Regions from separate parts of the Pseudoxanthomonas mexicana genome, predicted to be linked through region 3. Evidence: predicted binding sites of a transcription regulator. Region 3 holds the regulator's gene; each other region holds the start of a gene.
What was found. Region 3 encodes FliA, which starts transcription of late flagellar genes. Its sites were predicted from a motif close to TAAAGTTTNNCNNNCNNNGGCCGATAA; they were not measured.

Region 1 (6,630 bases), 890 kb from region 3:
AAACACGTCGATCACCATCGGCCAGCCGACCGAGCCCGACGTAGCAATGCCCGCGAGAAGACCCAGCCACCACGCCGGGTTCGCACGCTGCAATCCTTTCCTTCCCTCAAGCAACACAAGACCAGACAGTACGAACCAGGATGTCACGCCGATGGCGCCGCCCGCGAACATCAACCCCGCCCACAGCGCCGTCAGGCCAAACTCGGTCAAGACGACCGCCACGACCATGAATCCGAGCGCCAGCAGCCCCGGAATGGCAACGCCGAGGGTCGGCAGCCCAAGTACGACCGTCTCGATTGCATACAACCAGCGATCGGCGCGGTCGGATCGCGAGCGCCCCACCCCTTCGGCGCGACGGCGCTCGCGTGATTCCATCGAGGCGGCGCCTGACATTGGAGTCCCGAACCGGTCAGCCGTAGACCGGATACTTCCGGCACTGCGCAGTGACGTTCTCGCGCACCTTCGCCAGCACGGCCTCGTCGCTGGGCGCATCCAGCACATCGCAGATCCAGTTGGCCAGGTCGATGCAGTCCTGCTCGCCGTAGCCGCGCGTGGTCACCGCGGGGGTGCCAATGCGCAGACCCGAGGTGACGAAGGGCTTGCGCGGGTCGTTCGGCACGGAGTTCTTGTTGACGGTGATGTGCGCCTTGCCCAGCGCTTCTTCCGCGTCCTTGCCGCTGACGTCCTTGCCGATCATGTCCACCAGCATCAGGTGGTTCTCGGTACCGCCGGAGACGATCTTGTAGCCGCGGGCGATGATCGTCTTCGCCATCGCCTGGGCGTTCTTCACCACCTGCGCCTGGTAGGCCTTGAATTCCGGCTCCAGCGCTTCCTTGAACGCGACAGCCTTGGCCGCGATCACATGCATCAGCGGACCGCCCTGGATACCGGGGAAGACGATGCTCTGCAGCTTCTTCTCGATCTCCTCGCCGGCGCCCTTCGCCAGGATGATGCCGCCACGCGGGCCGCGCAGCGTCTTGTGGGTGGTCGAGGTGACCACGTGCGCGTCGGGCAGCGGGTTCGGATAGACGCCCGCGGCGACCAGGCCCGCGACATGCGCCATGTCGACGAACAGATAGGCACCCACCTTGTCGGCGATGGCGCGGAAGCGCGCCCAGTCCACCACCTGCGAATAGGCGGAGAAGCCGGCCACGACCATCTTCGGCTTGTGCTCCAGGGCCAGCCGTTCGACTTCGTCGTAATCGATCAGGCCCTGGTCGTTCACGCCGTACTGGACGGCGTTGAAGAGCTTGCCCGAGGCGTTGACCTTGGCGCCGTGGGTCAGGTGGCCGCCGTGGGCCAGGCTCATGCCCAGGATGGTGTCGCCGGGGCTCAGCAGGGCGAAGTACACGGCCTGGTTGGCCTGCGAACCGGAATGCGGCTGCACGTTGGCGTAGTCGGCGCCGAACAGCTGCTTCACGCGGTCGATCGCCAGCTGCTCGGCGATGTCCACGTACTCGCAACCGCCGTAGTAGCGCTTGTGCGGGTAACCCTCGGCGTACTTGTTGGTCAGCACGCTGCCCTGGGCCTCCAGCACGCGGGGGCTGGCGTAGTTCTCGCTGGCGATCAGCTCGACGTGATCCTCCTGCCGGCGCGCCTCATGGGCGATGGCCTGGGCCAGTTCGGGATCGTAGGTTTCGATGCGGGCGTCGCGCGGGAACATCGGGTCTCCGGGGGCAAGAGCGGGCGGGATGGCCGATTGTAGCTCGCCCGGCCTCCGCCGACCCGGCCCCGGAAAGCGAAAAGCGCGCCGGAGCGCGCTTTTCTGGGGCCTCGAGCCTGCTCAGTGGTGCAGCAGCAGGTCGGCGATGATGCCGGTGGCGATGGCGACCATCAGCAGGTTGCCGCGGTCATCGCGGACCCAGTGGTAGCCACGGGGCGGGCGGCGCACGTGGTAGTGACCGTAGTCGTTCACCACGTAGACCGGACCGCGGTAGTAGTCGCGGTAGCGCTGGCCGACGGCCCAGCGGTGGTAATGGGGGGCCGGGCGATAGACCACACGCGGCGGGGCGTAGTACCGGCGGTCGTCATAGCGACGGTCGTAGCGGCGATCATCCCGGCGCCCGTCGTGATAGCCGTGGCGATAGGCCTGGCGCTGGTCGCGGCGGTCGTGCCGGTCATCCCGGCGGTCATCGCGCCAGTCGCGGCGGTCGTCCCGACGGTCGTAATGGTGCGAGCGGCCCCGGTCGTGGCCGCGATCGTCGCGCGCCAGCACGGGAGCGGTGACGGCGAAGGCCAGGACGGCACAGGCGATGCCCTGGAAAAGACGCTTGGTGTTCATGAAAAGCCCTCTGTGTGGCACGTGAGCCCATCATGCCGATTGCATCTGAACCGATTCCGGCTGGAAAACGGTTACGGCCACGTCAATGGCAGGTTAGCGGAACGTGTTCAGCCGCCGGTCGGCACGGCCGGAGCGGCTATAATCGCCGCCTTCCCTTCTGCCTCCCCGCCCGCCGCCGAACCGGCCGGGCGCCGGGGCCTGCGTACCGGAGCCTGCATGTCCTCGCAATACATCTACACCATGAACCGGGTCAGCAAGGTGGTCCCGCCCAAGCGGCAGATCATCAAGGACATCTCGCTGTCGTTCTTCCCGGGCGCGAAGATCGGCCTGTTGGGCCTGAACGGTGCCGGCAAGTCCACCGTGCTGAAGATCATGGCCGGCGTGGACAAGGACTTCGAGGGCGAGGCCCGCCCGCAGCCCGGCATCAAGGTCGGTTACCTGGCCCAGGAGCCGGAACTGAACCCGGAGCACACCGTCCGCCAGGCCGTCGAGGAAGGCGTGGGCGAAGTGCTGCAGGCCCAGGCCGCGCTGGAGGCGGTCTACGCCGCCTACGCCGAGGAAGGCGCCGACTTCGATGCCCTGGCCAAGGAGCAGGAACGCCTGGAAGCCATCCTGGCCGCCGGCGACGCGCACACGCTGGAGAACCAGCTGGACGTGGCCGCCGACGCGCTGCGCCTGCCGCCGTGGGATGCCGTCATCGGCAAGCTGTCCGGTGGCGAGAAGCGCCGCGTGGCGCTGTGCCGGCTGCTGCTGCAGAAGCCGGACATGCTGCTGCTCGACGAACCGACCAACCATCTGGACGCCGAATCGGTGGAGTGGCTGGAGCAGTTCCTGGCCCGCTACACCGGCACCGTGGTGGCCGTCACCCACGACCGCTACTTCCTCGACAACGCCGCCGAATGGATCCTGGAACTGGACCGTGGTCGCGGCATCCCGTGGAAGGGCAACTACACCGAGTGGCTGGTGCAGAAGGACGAACGCCTGAAGCAGGAAGAGAACCAGGAAAAGGCGCGCCAGAAGGCCATCCAGAAGGAACTGGAATGGTCGCGCCAGAACGCCAAGGGCGGCCGCTCGAAGGGCAAGGCCCGTCTGGCCCGCCTGGAAGAACTGCAGTCGGTCGACTACCAGAAGCGCAACGAGACCAACGAGATCTTCATTCCGCCGGGCGAGCGCCTGGGCAATTCGGTGATCGAGTTCAAGAACGTCTCCAAGAAGTTCGGCGACCGCCTGCTGATCGACAACCTGAGCTTCCTGGTGCCGGCCGGCGCCATCGTCGGCATCATCGGTCCGAACGGCGCGGGCAAGTCCACGCTGTTCAAGATGATCACCGGGCAGGAGAAGCCGGACTCGGGCGAGATCGTGATCGGCCCGAGCGTGAAGCTGGCCTACGTGGACCAGAGCCGCGACAAGCTGGAAGGCAACCAGACCGTGTTCCAGGAAGTGTCCGGCGGCCTGGACATCCTCAACATCAATGGCGTGGAAATCCAGTCGCGCGCGTACATCGGCCGCTTCAACTTCAAGGGCCAGGACCAGCAGAAGCTGGTCGGCTCGCTGTCCGGCGGCGAGCGCGGCCGCCTGCATATGGCCAAGACGCTGCTGCAGGGCGGCAACGTGCTGCTGCTCGACGAACCCTCCAACGACCTGGACATCGAAACCCTGCGTGCGCTGGAAGATGCGTTGCTGGAATTCCCCGGCAACACCTTCGTCATCTCGCACGACCGCTGGTTCCTGGATCGCATCGCCACGCACATCCTCGCCTTCGAGGGCGACTCGCACGTGGAGTTCTTCCAGGGCAACTATCGCGAGTACGAAGAAGACAAGAAGCGTCGCCTGGGCGAAGAGGGTGCGCGCCCGCATCGCCTGCGGTTCAAGGCGTTGAAGTAAGCGGTCGCTTGCAAGCCTGATGACATGCCCGCCTCCCGGCGGGCATGCTCGTTTCAGCCGCGGCTGAACAGCAGGAAGAGTACGAAGACGCCAGCGCCGACCATCAGGCTCTGGGCCACCATGAACATCCCCAGCCCGACCAAGGCCCGCAGCGCCGACGTCCACCCGGAGTGCCGGTTGAACAACTGGACGAGCGAGAAGACGGTGTAGGCCACCACGCAGAGCAAGACCCACGCCTGCGCGCTGGGTATCCAACGCTGCAACACGATGGCGAGCGCCATGAAGACAAAAGACTGCACGGTCAGGAACGCCGACACGACCAGCCATTCGGGATAGTTCAATCCCCGCCCCTTGAAGGCCAGCCAGAAGGCGGCCGCCTCAAGCGGCAGGCAGAGCAGGGTGAATGCGGTCATGTGACCATTGAGCCAGTCCTTCGCTGCGGCAAACGTCGCGGCCAGCGCAGTCGGGTCCATACCCGCGCCCGCCTTCGGAGCGCCGCTGCCCGCGAAGCCCAGCTCCATCGCCGAACCGACGATGTCTCCGTCCAGCAGGAGTTTCCCCAGCAGAAGCACGGCCGCCGCGGAGATCATCAGCAGCAGCAACGGCTTCACCTGCTTCGCACGGCGTCCCTCCAGGTAGCCGCGCATCAGATGCCCCGGCCGCAGCATCAGCTCCTTCAGCGAATACAGGATGCCGCGGTCCATGTGGAGCACGCTGTGCTCCAGCTCGTGGCCGAGGAAATGCCAGTCGATGCGGTGCACCGGCGTGGGTTGGCCGCAGGCGGGACAGAACTTCTGCTCGGGGTGGGCGACGGCCAGGCCGCAGTTGATGCACATGCTCGCGTCGCCCATTCCGGTCCCCTGTCGGTGGTCGGCGGATTCTAGGGAACCGGTGCGGGCGAGTCCAACCTCGCCCTCGACGGCCGCCCCATTGCGGGGAAAGCCCGCACTGCGAAGGTGCCGATTAAAGCGCGTTCGCACGGCGCCGATAGCGCCTCAACAACGGGACCGACATGATGCTGCCGCGGGCTGGCGGCGTGCGTGCCTGCCCCTCCCCCACAAGGAGCCCCATGAACGCTTGTGCTGCCGCCCCCGTGCCCGATGCCGGCATCGACGACCACATCCAGTCCGTATCGGGGCTGTCGGACTCGCTGCTCAAGCAACTGCGGCAATCGCTGCAGAAGATCGACGAGATCAACCGCATCACCCGCATCATCTCGATGAACGCCCGCATCGAAGCCGTCCGCATCGGCGCTGCAGGCCGCAGCTTCGGCGTGATCGCCGAAGAGATGGACACGCTCTCGCGCCGGGTTAGCGACACCGCGCAGGAGATCGACCGCATGGCGGATCGCACCAGCACCGACCTGCGGGAACGACTGGATCGCCTGCAGACCGACGTGCGCCGTACCCGCCTGACCGATCTCGCGCTGGCCAACATCGACCTGATCGACCGCAATCTCTACGAGCGCAGCTGCGACGTGCGCTGGTGGGCCACCGACGCCGCCGTGGTGGCCGCCGCCCAGGACCCGAACCCCGCGGCGCTCGCCCACGCCAGCCAGCGCCTCGGGCAGATCCTGGACTCGTACACCGTCTACTTCGACCTGGTGCTGGCCGACCTGGACGGCACCGTGATCGCCAACGGGCGCCCGCGGCAATACCGCTCGGTCGGCCAGTCGGTGGCACAGCAGGCCTGGTTCCAGTCCGCCATGGCCACTGCCAGCGGCGAGGAATTCGGCTTCCAGTCGATGCATGCCAGTCCTCTGGCGGGCGGCGAGCGCGTGCTGGTGTACGCCTGCACGGTGCGCCAGGACGGGCGCGTGACCGGCCGTCCGCTGGGCGTGCTGGGCATCGTGTTCCGCTGGGACGCGCTGGCGCAGACCATCGTCGAACGCACGCCGCTGTCCGAGGCGGAATGGCGCCGCAGCCGCGTCTGCATCGTCGACGGACAGGGTCTGCTGCTGGCCGACACCCAGGCAGGGGGTGCTGCGAGACTCGATTTTCCCGGACGCGACGCCCTGTTCGCGCAACCGCGCGGGGCGGCGGAACGGATCGTGGACGGCCAGATGCAGTGTCTCGCGCAGGCCGCGTCGCCGGGCTACGAGACCTACCGGACCGGCTGGCATTGCGTGATCGTGCAGGACGCCGGCTGAGAGCGGCCCCGACGCTCAGGCCAGCCACACCTCGCCGTCGCGCACCTGCACCTGCACGGCGCGCAGGGCGTCGCCGCGACAAGGGCCGGCGACGCAGTCGCCGCGGTCCAGTTCGAACGACGCGCCATGCGCGGCGCACACCAGGTGCCCGTCCTTGCTCTTCAGGAACTGGCCCGGAGCCCAGTCCAGCCGGCGCCCCGCATGCGGACAGACGTTCAGCCAGGCGCGCACTTCGTCCCCCAGTCGATAGAGAACCAAAGATTCGGCATCGCCATCGATCGTGGCCTCTACTTCGGCGAACCCGCCTTCGGCGATG
Region 2 (6,630 bases), 520 kb from region 3:
CGATCTCGATCGCGCGCAGCGCGGCGCCCGAGTCGGTGGTGAAGAAGGGATTGCCCGTGCCGGCGGCGAAGATCGCGATGCGGCCCTTCTCCAGGTGGCGGATGGCGCGGCGGCGGATGTAGTCCTCGCACACGTCGTTGATCTTGATGGCGCTCATCACCCGGCACTTGGCGCCCAGCTTCTCCAGCGCGTCCTGCATGGCCAGGGCATTGATCACGGTGGCCAGCATGCCCATCTGGTCGCCGGTCACGCGGTCCATGCCGCCCGCCGCCAGGCCGGCACCACGGAAGATGTTGCCGCCCCCGATCACTAGGCCCACTTCCGCGCCCGCCTCGCGTGCCTCGATGATTTCGCGGGCGATGCGGGTGATCACGGTGGGATCGATGCCGTAATCCTCCGCCCCCATCAGCGCCTCGCCGGACAGTTTGAGCAGGATGCGGCGATAGGCGAGGGGAGCGGGCATGGGGGAGTCTCGGCGTGGGGGCAAACGCGCCAATTCTAGCCGAGCGCGGCGTTTCAGTCGCCGGGTTCGTAGATCGCGTACAGCTTGCGCGCCGGTTCCAGCACCTCCCAGACACCGCTGAAACCGGCGGGCACCACGAAGCTCTGGCCGGCCTCCAGCACCACGGCGTCCCCGCCCGCGTCGTCATGCAGGCGCACGCGTCCGCTGAGCAGGTGGCAGAACTCGTGCTCGGTGTACTGCACGCGCCAGGCGCCCACGCCGCCCTCCCACACCCCGCAGTGGAATCGCTCGTCCTGCGAGGAATACGCATTGGCGACAGCCTGGAGCGGCTGGCCGTGGACCAGGCGTTCGGCGGCGACCGGCGCGCGCGTGGCGTCATCCGGCATGTGCGGTACGGCAACGATGCGGGGCATGGCGGGGCCTCGGGTCGGGGCCGCTATCATGGCGCTCCCTTTCGGCAGCCATCAAGGAGCGGCCATGAGCGTGCGCACCCTGCAGGAATTCCTTGCCTCGACCCGTGAGAAGGACGCCGGCGCGGACGCGTTCGAACTGGAAAGCCCGCACCTGTTGGAGGTACGCCTGAACGGGCTGGTCTGGGCCAAGGCGGGGGCGATGGTCGCACGCAAGGGGGCGGTGAAGTTCACCCGCCAGGGCGTGCTGGAACAGGGGCTGGGCAACCTGTTGAAGAAGGCCGTCAGCGGCGAAGGCATGCAGCTGATGAAGGTCGAGGGGCAGGGCCGCGTGTACCTGGCCGATGCCGGCAAGAAGATCACGCTGCTGCGCCTGGCCGGCGAATCCATCTTCGTCAACGGCAACGACGTGCTGGCGGTGGAATCGGGCATCGAGAGCCGCATCACGATGATGCGCAAGGTGGCCGGCATGCTGTCGGGCGGCCTGTTCAACGTGCGGCTGAGCGGGCACGGCATCGTCGCCATCACCTCGCACTACGAGCCGCTGACGCTGCCGGTGAACGCGCAGACCGGCCCGGTGTTCACCGACCCCAATGCGACCGTGGCGTGGTCCGGTGGCCTGGCACCCGAGATCATCACCGACATCTCGCTGGGCACGCTGATGGGGCGCGGATCGGGCGAGAGCATCCAGCTGCGCTTCGCCGGCGAGGGCTGGGTGGTGGTGCAGCCGTACGAAGAGGTGGCGTTGCAGCCGCGACCGTAGCCGGCGCGCGTCAGCCGCCCATGGCGCCGACCGAGACGCGGTTGCGGCCTTCGCGCTTGGCGCCGTAAAGCGCCTCGTCCGCTGCGCGCAGCAGGTCGTCGACGTGGCGGAACTGCTCCAGCGCGCCCTGCGTGGCCAGGCCGGCGGAAAAGGTGATGTGCAGGGGCTGTCCGCCCACGTCGGCCATCGCCACCCCCGAGACCTCCGACAGGATGCGGCGCACGACCTGCGCGGCGGCTTCCTCGCCGATGCCGGGCAGCACCACCAGGAATTCCTCGCCGCCGTAGCGGGCGACGATGTCGCTGCTGCGCACGTGCCGCAGCAGCGCCTTGGCGAAGTTGCGCAGCACCTCGTCACCGACCAGATGGCCCCAGCGGTCGTTGACCTGCTTGAAGTCGTCCAGGTCGATGAAGGCGATCGACAGCGGCCAGCCATGGCGGGTGGCGGCATCGAATTCCTTCTCCAGCACCTCTTCCAGCTGGCTGCGGTTGTACACGCCGGTCAGCGGGTCGCGGCGGACTTCCTCGGCCAGGCGGCGCGCGCGATCCTCGTGTTCATCGGCTTCCTTGCGCGCACGCGCGGCTTCCTGGATCTCCCGCAGGTTGCGTACCACCAGCAGTTCGCGCGCCTGGTCCAGCAGGGCCTGGATGCGGGCGGGCGGCGCGGGTGGGACGTCGAACATCGCGCAGACTTCGGGCAGGGCGGACACCATCTCCTCGGTCAGCGCCAGGTAGGACGCATAGTCCAGGCCCAAGCGCGTCGCCGCCTGCATCGCGGCATCGCGATGGGCGTGTTCGCTGCGCGATGCGTCGGCACCGGCCAGCCAGATGTCGGCGACATGGCCGGATACGGCCACGCATGCGTTGAACGGGGTATCGGACGCGGGCGCTTCGCTTTCCAGGATCGCCTCGCGCAACAGCGCCGGCAGGTTCCATTGCCGTGCCAGCCAGCCGCCGACCGTCGCGTGGTCGCACCCCAGCCATTCGCGCTCGGCCGCCAGCAGCTCGGCGTTGTCGGCGGCGCGCTCGACCAGCCGCGCGTAGTCCTCTCCCAGCACTTCCAGCAGGGCCAGCATGCCGATGTCCTGCAGCAGGCCGGCCAGCATCAGTTCTTCCGCCTTGCGCAGGCCGGCATGCTGGCCGAGCAGCCGCGACGCCAGCGCCGCGGTCACGCTGCGGCGCCAGACGCGCTCGCGGGCCACCGGATGGCTGCCCTGGCCGCATTGCGCAAGGGAAAAGCCCAGCGCGAGGGTCAGGGTGGCGTTGAGGCCAAGTACGGTGAGCGCCTGAGACAGGTTCTCCACGCGGCGCCGGCTGGCGTACAGCGGCGAATTGGCGATGCGCAGCATGCGCGCGCTGAGCGCCGCGTCCAAGCCGATGGTGTCGGCGGCCGTGGCCATCACCACGTCCGGATCCTGCGCCAACTCGATGATGCGCAGCGCCACCCCGGGCGGGCTGGGCAGGTTGCGGCAGTTCAGCAACTGGGTTTCGAGTTCGGGACGCATCCGGGCGCGCGCTGGGCGTGAGAGAGTGGCCGGCAGCATGCCAGCAAAGCGTGACGAAGTGTCACCTTTGTAACCAGTTTCGGCGCCGCGCGCGCAAACTTTAGATGGCTGCGACGGACGGTCGCACGCGGCCTCCATACGCAGCCCGGAAACGGAAAAAGCCGCGGTTTCCCGCGGCTTTTCCGGTTCGCAGCAGATCGGCTTGCGGCTTACGCCAGGCCGGCCTGCTTCATCACTTCGGCGGCGTAGTCTTCCACCACCTTCTCGATGCCTTCGCCGACCACCAGGCGCTGGAAGCCGACCACGTCGGCGCCGGCGGCCTTGACCACCTGCTCGACCGACTTGTCGCTGTCCAGCACGTACGGCTGGCCGTACAGCGTGACCTCGTTGATGATCTTGTTGATCTTGCCGGAGATGATCTTCTCCAGGATGTCGGCCGGCTTGGCCTTGTCCTTGTCCGACATCTTGGCCAGCTCGATCTCCTTCTCCTTCGCCACGAACTCGGCCGGCACGTCGGCGGCCTTGTTGTGCGGGGGGTTCATCGCAGCGATGTGCATCGCCAGGCCGCGGGCCAGGTCGGCGTCGCCGCCCTTGACCTCGACCAGCACGCCGATCTTGCCGCCGTGCACGTAGGCCGCGACGTTGTTGGCGCTGTCGATGGCGACCAGGCGACGGATCTGCATGTTCTCGCCCAGCTTGGCGATGGCGGCGGCACGGGCTTCCTCGACGGTTTCGCCGGACGGCAGCTTGGCCGACTTCAGCGCCTCGACATCGGTAGCGCCGGCGGTCAGCGCGGCCTGGGCCACGGCGTCGGTGAAGGCGATGAAGTTGGCGTCCTTGGCGACGAAGTCGGTCTCGGAATTGATCTCGACCAGCACGGCCTTGCCGCCGTCCTGGGCCACGGCGATGCGGCCTTCGGCGGTGACGCGGTCGGCCTTCTTGTCGGCCTTGGCCAGGCCCGACTTGCGCAGCCACTCGGCGGCGGCGTCGATGTCGGCGTTGTTCTCGGTGAGCGCCTTCTTGCACTCCATCATGCCGGCGCCGGTGCGCTCGCGCAGTTCCTTGACCAGGGAAGCGGTGATTTCCACGGGATTACCTCTGTTTGGATTGGCAAAGCCCCTCTCCCGTCGGGAGAGGGGTTGGGGTGGGGGTCCGGTGGGATCGCGACGCCCTGAGCGTCAACGTGCTGCCCGTACCCTCATCCGCCCTTCGGGCACCTTCTCCCGACGGGAGAAGGAAGAACATGAGCCGCCGCGCAGCATGGCGCGGCGGCGTTGCAGCCGGATTACTCGGCGGCGGCTTCGTCGGACTTCTTGCCGGCGGCCTTCTTGGCCGGCGCGCGACGGGCGCCCTTGTCGTCGCCACCTTCGGCGAACTCTTCCTCGCGCACCACGGCGGCGTTCGGCGCAGCGGCCTTGCCTTCCAGCACGGCGTCGGCGGCGGCACGCGCGTACAGCTGCACGGCGCGGATGGCGTCGTCGTTGCCGGGGATGGCGTAGTCGACCAGGGCCGGGTCGTAGTTGGAGTCGACCACCGCGACCACCGGGATGCCGAGCTTCTTGGCTTCCTTGATGGCGATGTCTTCATGGCCGATGTCGATGACGAACAGGGCGTCCGGCAGGCGGTTCATTTCCTTGATGCCGCCCAGCGAGGCCAGCAGCTTCTCGCGCTCGCGGCGCAGGCCCAGCACTTCGTGCTTGACCAGCTTCTCGAACGTGCCGTCGGTTTCGGCGGCTTCCAGTTCCTTCAGGCGGGCGACCGACTTCTTCACGGTGGCGAAGTTGGTCAGCGTGCCGCCCAGCCAGCGCTGGGTCATGTACGGCATGCCGCAACGCTCGGCCTCTTCCTTCACGGCCTCGCGCGCGCTGCGCTTGGTGCCCAGGAACAGGATGGTGCCGCGCTTCTGGGCCACGCCCGAGATGAAGTTCATCGCGTCGTTGAACAGCGGAACGGTCTTCTCGAGGTTGATGATGTGGATCTTGCCGCGGGCACCGAAGATGTACGGCGCCATCTTGGGGTTCCAGTAGCGGGTCTGGTGGCCGAAATGGACGCCGGCTTCCAGCATCTGGCGCATGGTGACTTGGGGCATTGCAGTAACTCCATCGAAGGGGAACCCACCGTCCGGTTCAAGGGAGGACGGCGCCGGTGAGGGCGGGGTTCCGGGGTTGGGCCTCCCTGCGGCTTCCGTGTCCGAACCCTTCAGCGAAGGGCACCCCGGCACGGGTTGGGGCAGCAGGTGTGGATTCGTCGGTGTCGCCCGACGTGGGCGGTCCGGCCGGGCAGACCCGGGCGCGAAGCCGCGGGAGTATAGCGGGGCAGGGCGGGGCGCGGCAAATCAAGGCCTGCCTGAACCGGCGCGCGGTGGCCTGGACGTTCAGCCCGGCAACCAAATGGGGGATAATCGGCCAATGGCCATCCAGCTGAAAACCCCCCAAGACCTCGCCCAGATGCGCATCGCCGGCCGCCTTGCCGCCGAGGTGCTGCAGGTGGTCGCCCCGCACGTGAAGCCGGGCGTGACCACCGCCGAACTGGACCGCATCTGCCACGACCACATCGTCAACGTGCAGAAAGCCATTCCGGCCAACGTGGGCTACAAGGGCTTCCCGGCGACCGTCTGCACGTCGGTCAACAACGTCATCTGCCATGGCATTCCCAGCGAAGGGAAGGTGCTCAAGGACGGCGACATCCTCAATATCGACGTCACCGTCATCAAGGACGGCTGGCACGGCGACACCAGCCGCATGTACATCGTCGGCACACCGTCGGTGATGGCGAAGCGGCTGGTGGACGTCACCCGCGAGGCCATGTTCCGCGGCATCCGCGCGGTGAAGCCGGGGGCGACCCTGGGCGATGTCGGCCACGCGATCCAGCAGTACGCCGAAAGCGAGCGCTTCAGCGTGGTGCGCGAGTACTGCGGCCACGGCATCGGCAAGGTCTACCACGACGAACCCCAGGTACTGCACTACGGGCGCCCGGGCGAGGGCGTGGTGCTGAAGCCCGGCATGACCTTCACCATCGAGCCGATGATCAATGAAGGCGCGCGCCACACCCGCGTGCTGCCCGACGGCTGGACCGTGGTCACCAAGGACCGCAAGCTGTCCGCGCAGTGGGAGCACACCGTGGCGGTGACCGAGGACGGCGTCGAGATCCTGACCCGCGTGCCGGGCGACGACAACGACCTGTGAGCAGCCCGCCAGCCGCGAACGGACATGCGACGCGGCTTCCGGACATCGGCCCGGACGTCGCCGATGACCCGGCTTGGGCGGCGGCGGCGCGCGCCTCGCTGGCCCACACCGATGCCCGGCTGGACAAGCGCTTCGACCAGGACGACGGCATGGACCGCATCCTCGCGCTGCGTGCGCGGGCGGTCGACCACCTGCTGAAGGACGCCTGGCTGCGGTGCATTCCGGCGGAGGCGCCGATGGCGCTGTTCGCCGTGGGGGGGTATGGGCGCGGCGAACTGTTTCCCCAGTCCGACGTGGACGTGCTG
Region 3 (6,630 bases):
GGGGCCCGAAGCCGCCACCGGCGATGTCGCGGCCCTGCCCGCCCCCGGCGCACCGGACCGCAACGCGGAGCTGACCTGGGACGAACTGCGCCCGGTCGATCCGCTGGGCCTGGAAGTGGGCTACCGGTTGATTCCGCTGGTCGACAAGAACCAGGGCGGCGAACTGATGTCGCGCATCAAGGCGGTGCGCCGCAAGCTGACCCAGGACCTGGGATTCCTGATCCCGCCGGTGCACATCCGCGACAACCTGGAACTGCCCTCCAACGGTTACCGCCTGCTGGTGCACGGCGTCCCCGTCGCCACGGCCGAGATCCATCCGGACCGCGAGCTGGCCCTGGACCCCGGCGGCGCCTTCGGCGCCATCGACGGCATCCCCGGCAAGGACCCGGCCTTCGGCCTGGATGCGGTGTGGATCCAGTCCCACCAGAAGGCCACCGCCGAATCGCTCGGCTATACCGTGGTCGATCCGGCCACCGTCATGGCCACCCACCTCTCCCACCTGGTCCGCGAACACGCACCTGAACTGCTTGGTCACGAAGAAGTACAGCAGCTGCTGTCGCAGCTGGGACGCAGCGCGCCCAAGCTGGTCGAGGACCTCACGCCCAAGACGCTGCCGCTGGCCACCGTGGTGCGCGTGCTGCAGAACCTGCTGGTCGAGCGCGTGCCGATCCGCCAGCTGCGCCGCATCGTGGAGTCGCTGGTGGAATTCGCGCCGCAGAACAGCGACCCGGCCGCACTCACCGCCGCCGTGCGCACCTCGCTGGGGCGTTTCATCGTGCAGGAAATCTCCGGCATGACCCCGGAGCTGCCCGTCTACACCCTGGCGCCGAATCTGGAACGCGTCTTGCAGGACAGCACCCAGGGAACCGGCGCGGCGCTGGAACCGGGACTGGCAGAACGCCTGCACCAGAGCCTCGCCGACGTGGTGACCAAGCAGGAAGCCCGCAGTGAGCCTGCAGTGGTGCTGGTACCGGGTTCGGTCCGCGCCGCCCTCGCCCGCCTGGTCCGCCACAGCGTCCCCTCGCTGTCGGTGCTGGCCTACAGCGAGGTGCCCGAGGACAAGCGATTGAAGCTGGTGGGGACGATCAGTTGATGGTGTGGCAAGCGGGAACGGGGAATGTGGGTTGGTCGCAATCGGCAGGAGCAATGAGATGACACGAATTCAGCAGCAGATGTCTCGACGAACGCGTGGGAAGCGGTTCGCCCGCCCTCTGTCGTTCCCTGTTCCCCGTTCCCTGTTCCCGGCCCTCATCCCATGAAAATCAAACGCTTCGTCGCCCCCGACATGCGCGCCGCCTTCGCCATGGTCCGCCAGGAACACGGCCCGGACGCGGTGATCCTGTCCAACCGCGTCACCGAGGACGGCGTCGAGATCGTCGCCGCCAGCAACTACGACGAGGCGCTGGTGAAGCACACGCTGGAGGCGATGCGCCCGGCCGCCGCGACCGCCCCGCTGCATCCGCTGCTGGACCCGGCCGCGCCGAACCGGGCCGCGAACACGGACGCGAACGCCGCGGTGCCCGCAACGGCCGCAGCGTCCCTGTCACCCGCCGAGGCCGCCGCTAATTACTTCGCGCGTCGCCAGAGCGCGCCGGCACCTGTCGTGCCGGGATCGGCGCGTCCCGAGACCCCCGTCGCCACGCCGCGCATGCCGGTGGCGCCTGTGGTCGCAACGCCGGTTGCCGCCGCCAACGAAGCGCCGCCGCGCTTCGCGCCCGGCCAACCCCTGCGCGACATCGCCCCGCAGCTGATCGAACCCACATCCTTCGCCGCCAAGCTGGCCGCCTGCCTGCCCGCGGCGCCCGCCAACGAACCGGCACCTGCCGTCGCACCGCACGCCGAACCCGCCGCGCCGCCGCGTCCGCGCACCGCCGTGCGCGCGGACATCGACGACACCCTGGACCTGGACGCAATGCTGCCGTCGATCGCGCCGCCGGTCGCCCTGCCGGAACCGGCGCCTGCGCCGAAGGTCGCCACCCTGCCAGGTGCGCGCCTGCCCTCCGCGGACACCGTCCCCGCCCCGGCCGCCGTCACCGTGCCCACGCTGACCGTGGTGGCCGACAACGCCGCCGACGCGCGCGAGAGCGACGCGCAGCTGGTGCAGATGCGCGGCGAACTGGCGGCGATGCGCGAAATGATCGAACGCGAGATGCACCGCCTCACCGACGAACGCCTGCGCGGGTCGCCGGTGCGCATGCAGGCGATGGAGCTGATGGAAGACTACGGCTTCGACGCCGGCATCACCCGCGACATCGCCCTGCAGATTCCCGCCGACACCGAGGCCCATCGCGGTCGCGGCCTGATGCTGGGACTGCTGTCGAAGAAACTGCCCGTCACCGAGGCCGATCCGCTGGAAACCGGCGGCGTGGTCGCCCTGGTCGGCCCCACGGGGGCCGGCAAGACCACCACCATCGCCAAGCTGGCGGCCTGCTTCGCCCAGCGCCACAACGCGCGCGATGTGGCCCTGGTGACCACCGACACCGTGCGCATCGGCGGCCGCGAGCAGCTGCACGGCTACGGCCGCCAACTGGGCATCGCCGTGCACGAGGCCGACAGCGCACAGGGCCTGGCGTTGGTGCTGGAACGCCTGCGCGACTACAAGCTGGTGCTGATAGACACCGCCGGCCTGGGCCAGCGCGACCGCAACCTGGTCGGCCAGCTCAACTGGCTGCGCGCGTCCGGCCAGGTGCAGACCCTGCTCTGCCTGCCGGCCAATTCCCATTTCGCCGACCTGGACGAAGTCGTCCGCCGCTTCAGCACCGTGCAGCCACAGGGCGTGGTGCTGACCAAGCTGGACGAAACCGGTCGCCTGGGCAGTGCGCTGTCGGTGGTCGTGGACCACCAGCTGCCCATGGCCTGGGTGACCGACGGCCAGCGCGTGCCCGACGACCTCCATCGCGCCAACAGCGCCCACCTCGTGCTGCGGCTGGACCAGCTGCGCCGCGAAGCCGACGAACCCTGCTCGACCGAGGCCACCCATGTCGCCTGACCCCCTGCTGCAGACCAACCCCCGCAGCACGCCCCCCCTGCCCGGTGCCTTCCATCCGGTGCGCGTCATCGCCGTGACTGGCGGCAAGGGCGGCGTGGGCAAGACCAACGTGTCCGTGAACCTGGCGGTATCGCTGGCCGAAATGGGCAAGCGCACGCTGCTGATGGACGCCGACCTGGGCTTGGCCAACGTGGACGTGCTGCTCGGCCTGTCGCCGAAGTTCACCCTGGCCGATCTCGTCGCCGGCCGCTGCCAGCTGGAGGACGTGCTGCTGGAAGGCCCTGAAGGCCTGATGGTGGTGCCGGCGTCGTCGGGTTTCCGCCACATGGCCGAACTGACGCCCGCCGAACATGTGGGCCTGGTCCATGTGTTTTCCGAACTGCAACGCGCGCTCGACGTGATGGTGGTCGACACCGCCGCCGGCATCACCGACAGCGTGCTGACCTTCTGCCAGGCCGCGCAGGACACCGTGGTGGTGGTCTGCGACGAGCCGGCCTCGATCACCGACGCCTACGCCCTGATCAAGGTGCTGGCGCGCGAACGCGGGCTGGACCGCGTGCACGTGATCGCCAACATGGTGCGCGACCCCAACGAAGGCCGGAAACTGTACGAGAAGCTCGCGCGTGTCTGCGAACGCTTCCTCGGCGACGTGGCCCTGCATTACCTGGGCGCCGTGCCGCAGGACGACTGGCTGCGCCGCGCCGTGCAACGCCAGCAGGCGGTGGTGAAGGCCTATCCGGGCAGCCCGTCGGCGCGCGCGATCGCCGAGATCGCCCGCACCACGGCGCGCTGGCAACCCCCGGTCGGCGCCCGCGGCAACGTGGAGTTCTTCGTGGAACGCCTGATCCAGCGCGGGGTGGCCGCATGAACACCGCCGCCGCCCAATACCGCGCGGTGCAGCGCACCGCCGCCAACGACGTCATCGCCCAGCATGCCGACCTGGTGCGCCGCATCGCCCACCATCTGGCCGCCCGACTGCCGGCCAGCGTGGAGATCGACGACCTGATCCAGGCCGGCATGATCGGCCTGCTGGAGGCTTCGCGCAGCTACGACGCCGAACAGGGGGCCTCGTTCGAGACCTACGCGTCCATCCGCATCCGCGGCTCGATGATCGACGAGATCCGCCGGGGCGACTGGGTGCCCCGCTCGGTGCACCGCCGCGCCCGCCAGGCCGCCGCCACCGTGCGCGAGATCGAACAGCGCACCGGCCGTGCCGCCATCGCCACCGAAGTGGCCAGCGCCATGGAGATGCCGCTGCCCGAATACCTGCGCCTGATGGAAGACGCGGCGCGCGGACAGGTGCTGAGCCTGGAATCGCACATCGACGACCATGGCGAACCCAACACCACCCGTACCGGCGGTCCCTCGCCGCAACAGCACCTGGAGCGCAGCGAGTTCCGCCAGCAGCTGGTGAAGGCCATCGGCCAGTTGCCCGAGCGCGAACAGCTGGTACTGTCGATGTACTACGAGCAGGAACTCAACCTGAAGGAGATCGGTGCGGTGCTCGGCGTCAGCGAATCGCGCGTCTGCCAGATCCACGGCCAGGCCATGGTGCGCCTGCGCGGCCGCCTGCAGGTGTTCGAGAAGGCGGACGCGGGGCTGGGCGACGACGAGTGACCCTGGACGATGCATACCTGTAGGAGCGCCCTCGGGCGCGATGCTCTTGCTTGAATTTCTGCGACAAGCATCGCGCCCGAGGGCGCTCCTACAAAGGCAACGTCGCAGGCTCCCTAAACCTTTCCCTCCCCCGGCCGATACCGCCACCAGACCCACCGTCCACGCAGCACCGGAGCACCCGTGACCAACAAGAACATGCGCATCCTGATCGTGGACGATTTCTCCACCATGCGCCGCATCATCAAGAACCTGCTCAACGACCTGGGCTATACCAACACCGCCGAGGCCGACGACGGCAGCACCGCGCTGACCGCGCTGGCGCAGGGCAGTTTCGATTTCGTGGTCACCGACTGGAACATGCCGGGCATGACCGGCATCGAGCTGCTGAAGGCCATCCGCGCCGACGACCGCTTCAAGACCCTGCCGGTGCTGATGGTCACGGCCGAAGCCAAGCGCGAGCAGATCATCGAAGCGGCGCAGAACGGCGTGAACGGCTACATCATCAAGCCGTTCACCGCGCAGACGCTGGAAGAGAAGCTGGGCAAGATCTTCGAGCGCCTGGGAGCGGCCGCCTGATGAATGCCATCGCCGATGTGGGTGCCGCCCGTGCGGCCCTGGTGGAGAAGCTGCAGCACGCGCTCGATGCCCTGGAACAGGGCGACGAGGCGGGCTGGCGCCGGGAACTGGACGCCATCGCCGCCTGGCGCACCCAGCCCATGATGCAGGGCCTGGGGCGACTGGCGCGCGAACTGGCGCAGACCCTCGGCGAACTGCCCCCCACCGACGCCGGCGAGCTCGATGATGCCTGCGCGCGCCTGGACCACGTGGTCGAGATGACCGAACAGGCCAGCCACACGACGCTGGATCTGGCCGAACAGTGCCGCGGCTACGCCGCGCAGCTGAAGGGCACCGATCTGTCGCCCGAACAGGCTGCGTTGGTGGACCGCATCGGCAAGGGCCTGTCCGAGATGGCGCTGGCGCAGAGCTACCAGGACCTTACCGGCCAGATCATCCGCCGGGTGGCCGGCATCGTGCGGCGCGTGCATGAAGGCTTCGGCGCGCTGGGCCTGCCGCCACCGGAAAAAAACAGCGGCAAGGGTTCAGAACTCGCCGGCCCGGCCGTTGCTGGTCTTGACCGCAATGCCTTCTCGCAGGACGACGCCGACGACCTGCTGTCCGGCCTGGGCCTGTAGCCCGGCGGAAGCGCGACGCGGCACCGGAGACCCGCCATGACCGATTCCACCGACCGCCGCCCCCGCCATCCCGTCGTCCTGCTGTTCGTGGGCGTGCTGCTGGTCTGCGATGTCATCGCCGGCCGCATCCTGCGCCGCCGCCACGCGCATGCGATGCGCCTGCTCGATTCCTCCCGCTGATCGCCCGTTCCGGTACCCGCCCCGCCCATGTCCGCCGTCACCCCTGAAATCGCCGCCGACTTCCTGATCGAAGCGCAGGAAATCCTCGACCGGCTGGGCGAACAGTTGGTCACGCTGGAACAGGACCCGTCCGACAGCGAGCAGCTCAATGCGGTGTTCCGTGGCTTCCACACACTGAAAGGCGGCGCCGGCTTTCTGGGCATCCAGCCCATGGTCAACCTGTGCCATGCCGCCGAAGAGACCCTGGGCCTGGTGCGCGCCGGCCAGGCGACGCTGGAACCGCAGCATTTCGATGCCGCCCAACAGTCGCTGGACTGGTTGCAGCAGATGCTGGACGCCATCGGTGCCGGCGAAGACCCGCCGCATGCGCCGCAGATCCTGATCGACCAGTTCGACGTGCAGGGCCATGCCGCATCCGCACCGAAACCGGCGACCCCGCCCGCAGCGGGCGCTGCCGCCTCGTCGGGCGGCGACCTGATCTCCGACGACGAGTTCGAAGCGCTGCTGGACCAGTTGCACGGCGACGGCGTGCCGACGACGGTGGCGGCACCCTCGCCCACACCGCCGCCCCGTCCGCAACCCGCGCCCAAGCCCGCGCCTGCAGGCAAGCCGGCCGCCAAGGCGGGCGGCGAAACCGAACAGACCATCCGC

Region 1: a site for FliA is predicted at 5,130-5,156, ahead of IAE60_RS18610 (methyl-accepting chemotaxis protein). Genes of this name have one in related genera too.
Region 2: a site for FliA is predicted at 3,217-3,243, ahead of IAE60_RS16805 (GGDEF domain-containing protein). Genes of this name have one in related genera too.

Annotation. Positions count from the first base shown of each region.
Region 1 is NZ_CP060731.1:3,959,702-3,966,331, forward strand. Features, by position in the region: gene IAE60_RS18585 (hypothetical protein) at 1-375, opposite strand, end outside; gene glyA (serine hydroxymethyltransferase) at 410-1,663, opposite strand; gene IAE60_RS18595 (RcnB family protein) at 1,784-2,281, opposite strand; gene ettA (energy-dependent translational throttle protein EttA) at 2,498-4,165, shown strand; gene IAE60_RS18605 (DUF3667 domain-containing protein) at 4,219-5,016, opposite strand; gene IAE60_RS18610 (methyl-accepting chemotaxis protein) at 5,235-6,314, shown strand; gene IAE60_RS18615 (Rieske (2Fe-2S) protein) at 6,330-6,630, opposite strand, start outside.
Region 2 is NZ_CP060731.1:3,586,624-3,593,253, reverse strand. Features, by position in the region: gene pyrH (UMP kinase) at 1-463, opposite strand, end outside; gene IAE60_RS16815 (cupin domain-containing protein) at 517-876, opposite strand; gene IAE60_RS16810 (AIM24 family protein) at 941-1,636, shown strand; gene IAE60_RS16805 (GGDEF domain-containing protein) at 1,647-3,140, opposite strand; gene tsf (translation elongation factor Ts) at 3,350-4,228, opposite strand; gene rpsB (30S ribosomal protein S2) at 4,426-5,229, opposite strand; gene map (type I methionyl aminopeptidase) at 5,549-6,325, shown strand; gene glnD ([protein-PII] uridylyltransferase) at 6,322-6,630, shown strand, end outside.
Region 3 is NZ_CP060731.1:3,068,505-3,075,134, forward strand. Features, by position in the region: gene flhA (flagellar biosynthesis protein FlhA) at 1-1,093, shown strand, start outside; gene flhF (flagellar biosynthesis GTPase FlhF) at 1,256-2,989, shown strand; gene IAE60_RS14400 (MinD/ParA family protein) at 2,979-3,857, shown strand; gene IAE60_RS14405 (RNA polymerase sigma factor FliA) at 3,854-4,606, shown strand; gene cheY (chemotaxis response regulator CheY) at 4,802-5,182, shown strand; gene IAE60_RS14415 (protein phosphatase CheZ) at 5,182-5,799, shown strand; gene IAE60_RS14420 (hypothetical protein) at 5,836-5,979, shown strand; gene IAE60_RS14425 (chemotaxis protein CheA) at 6,007-6,630, shown strand, end outside.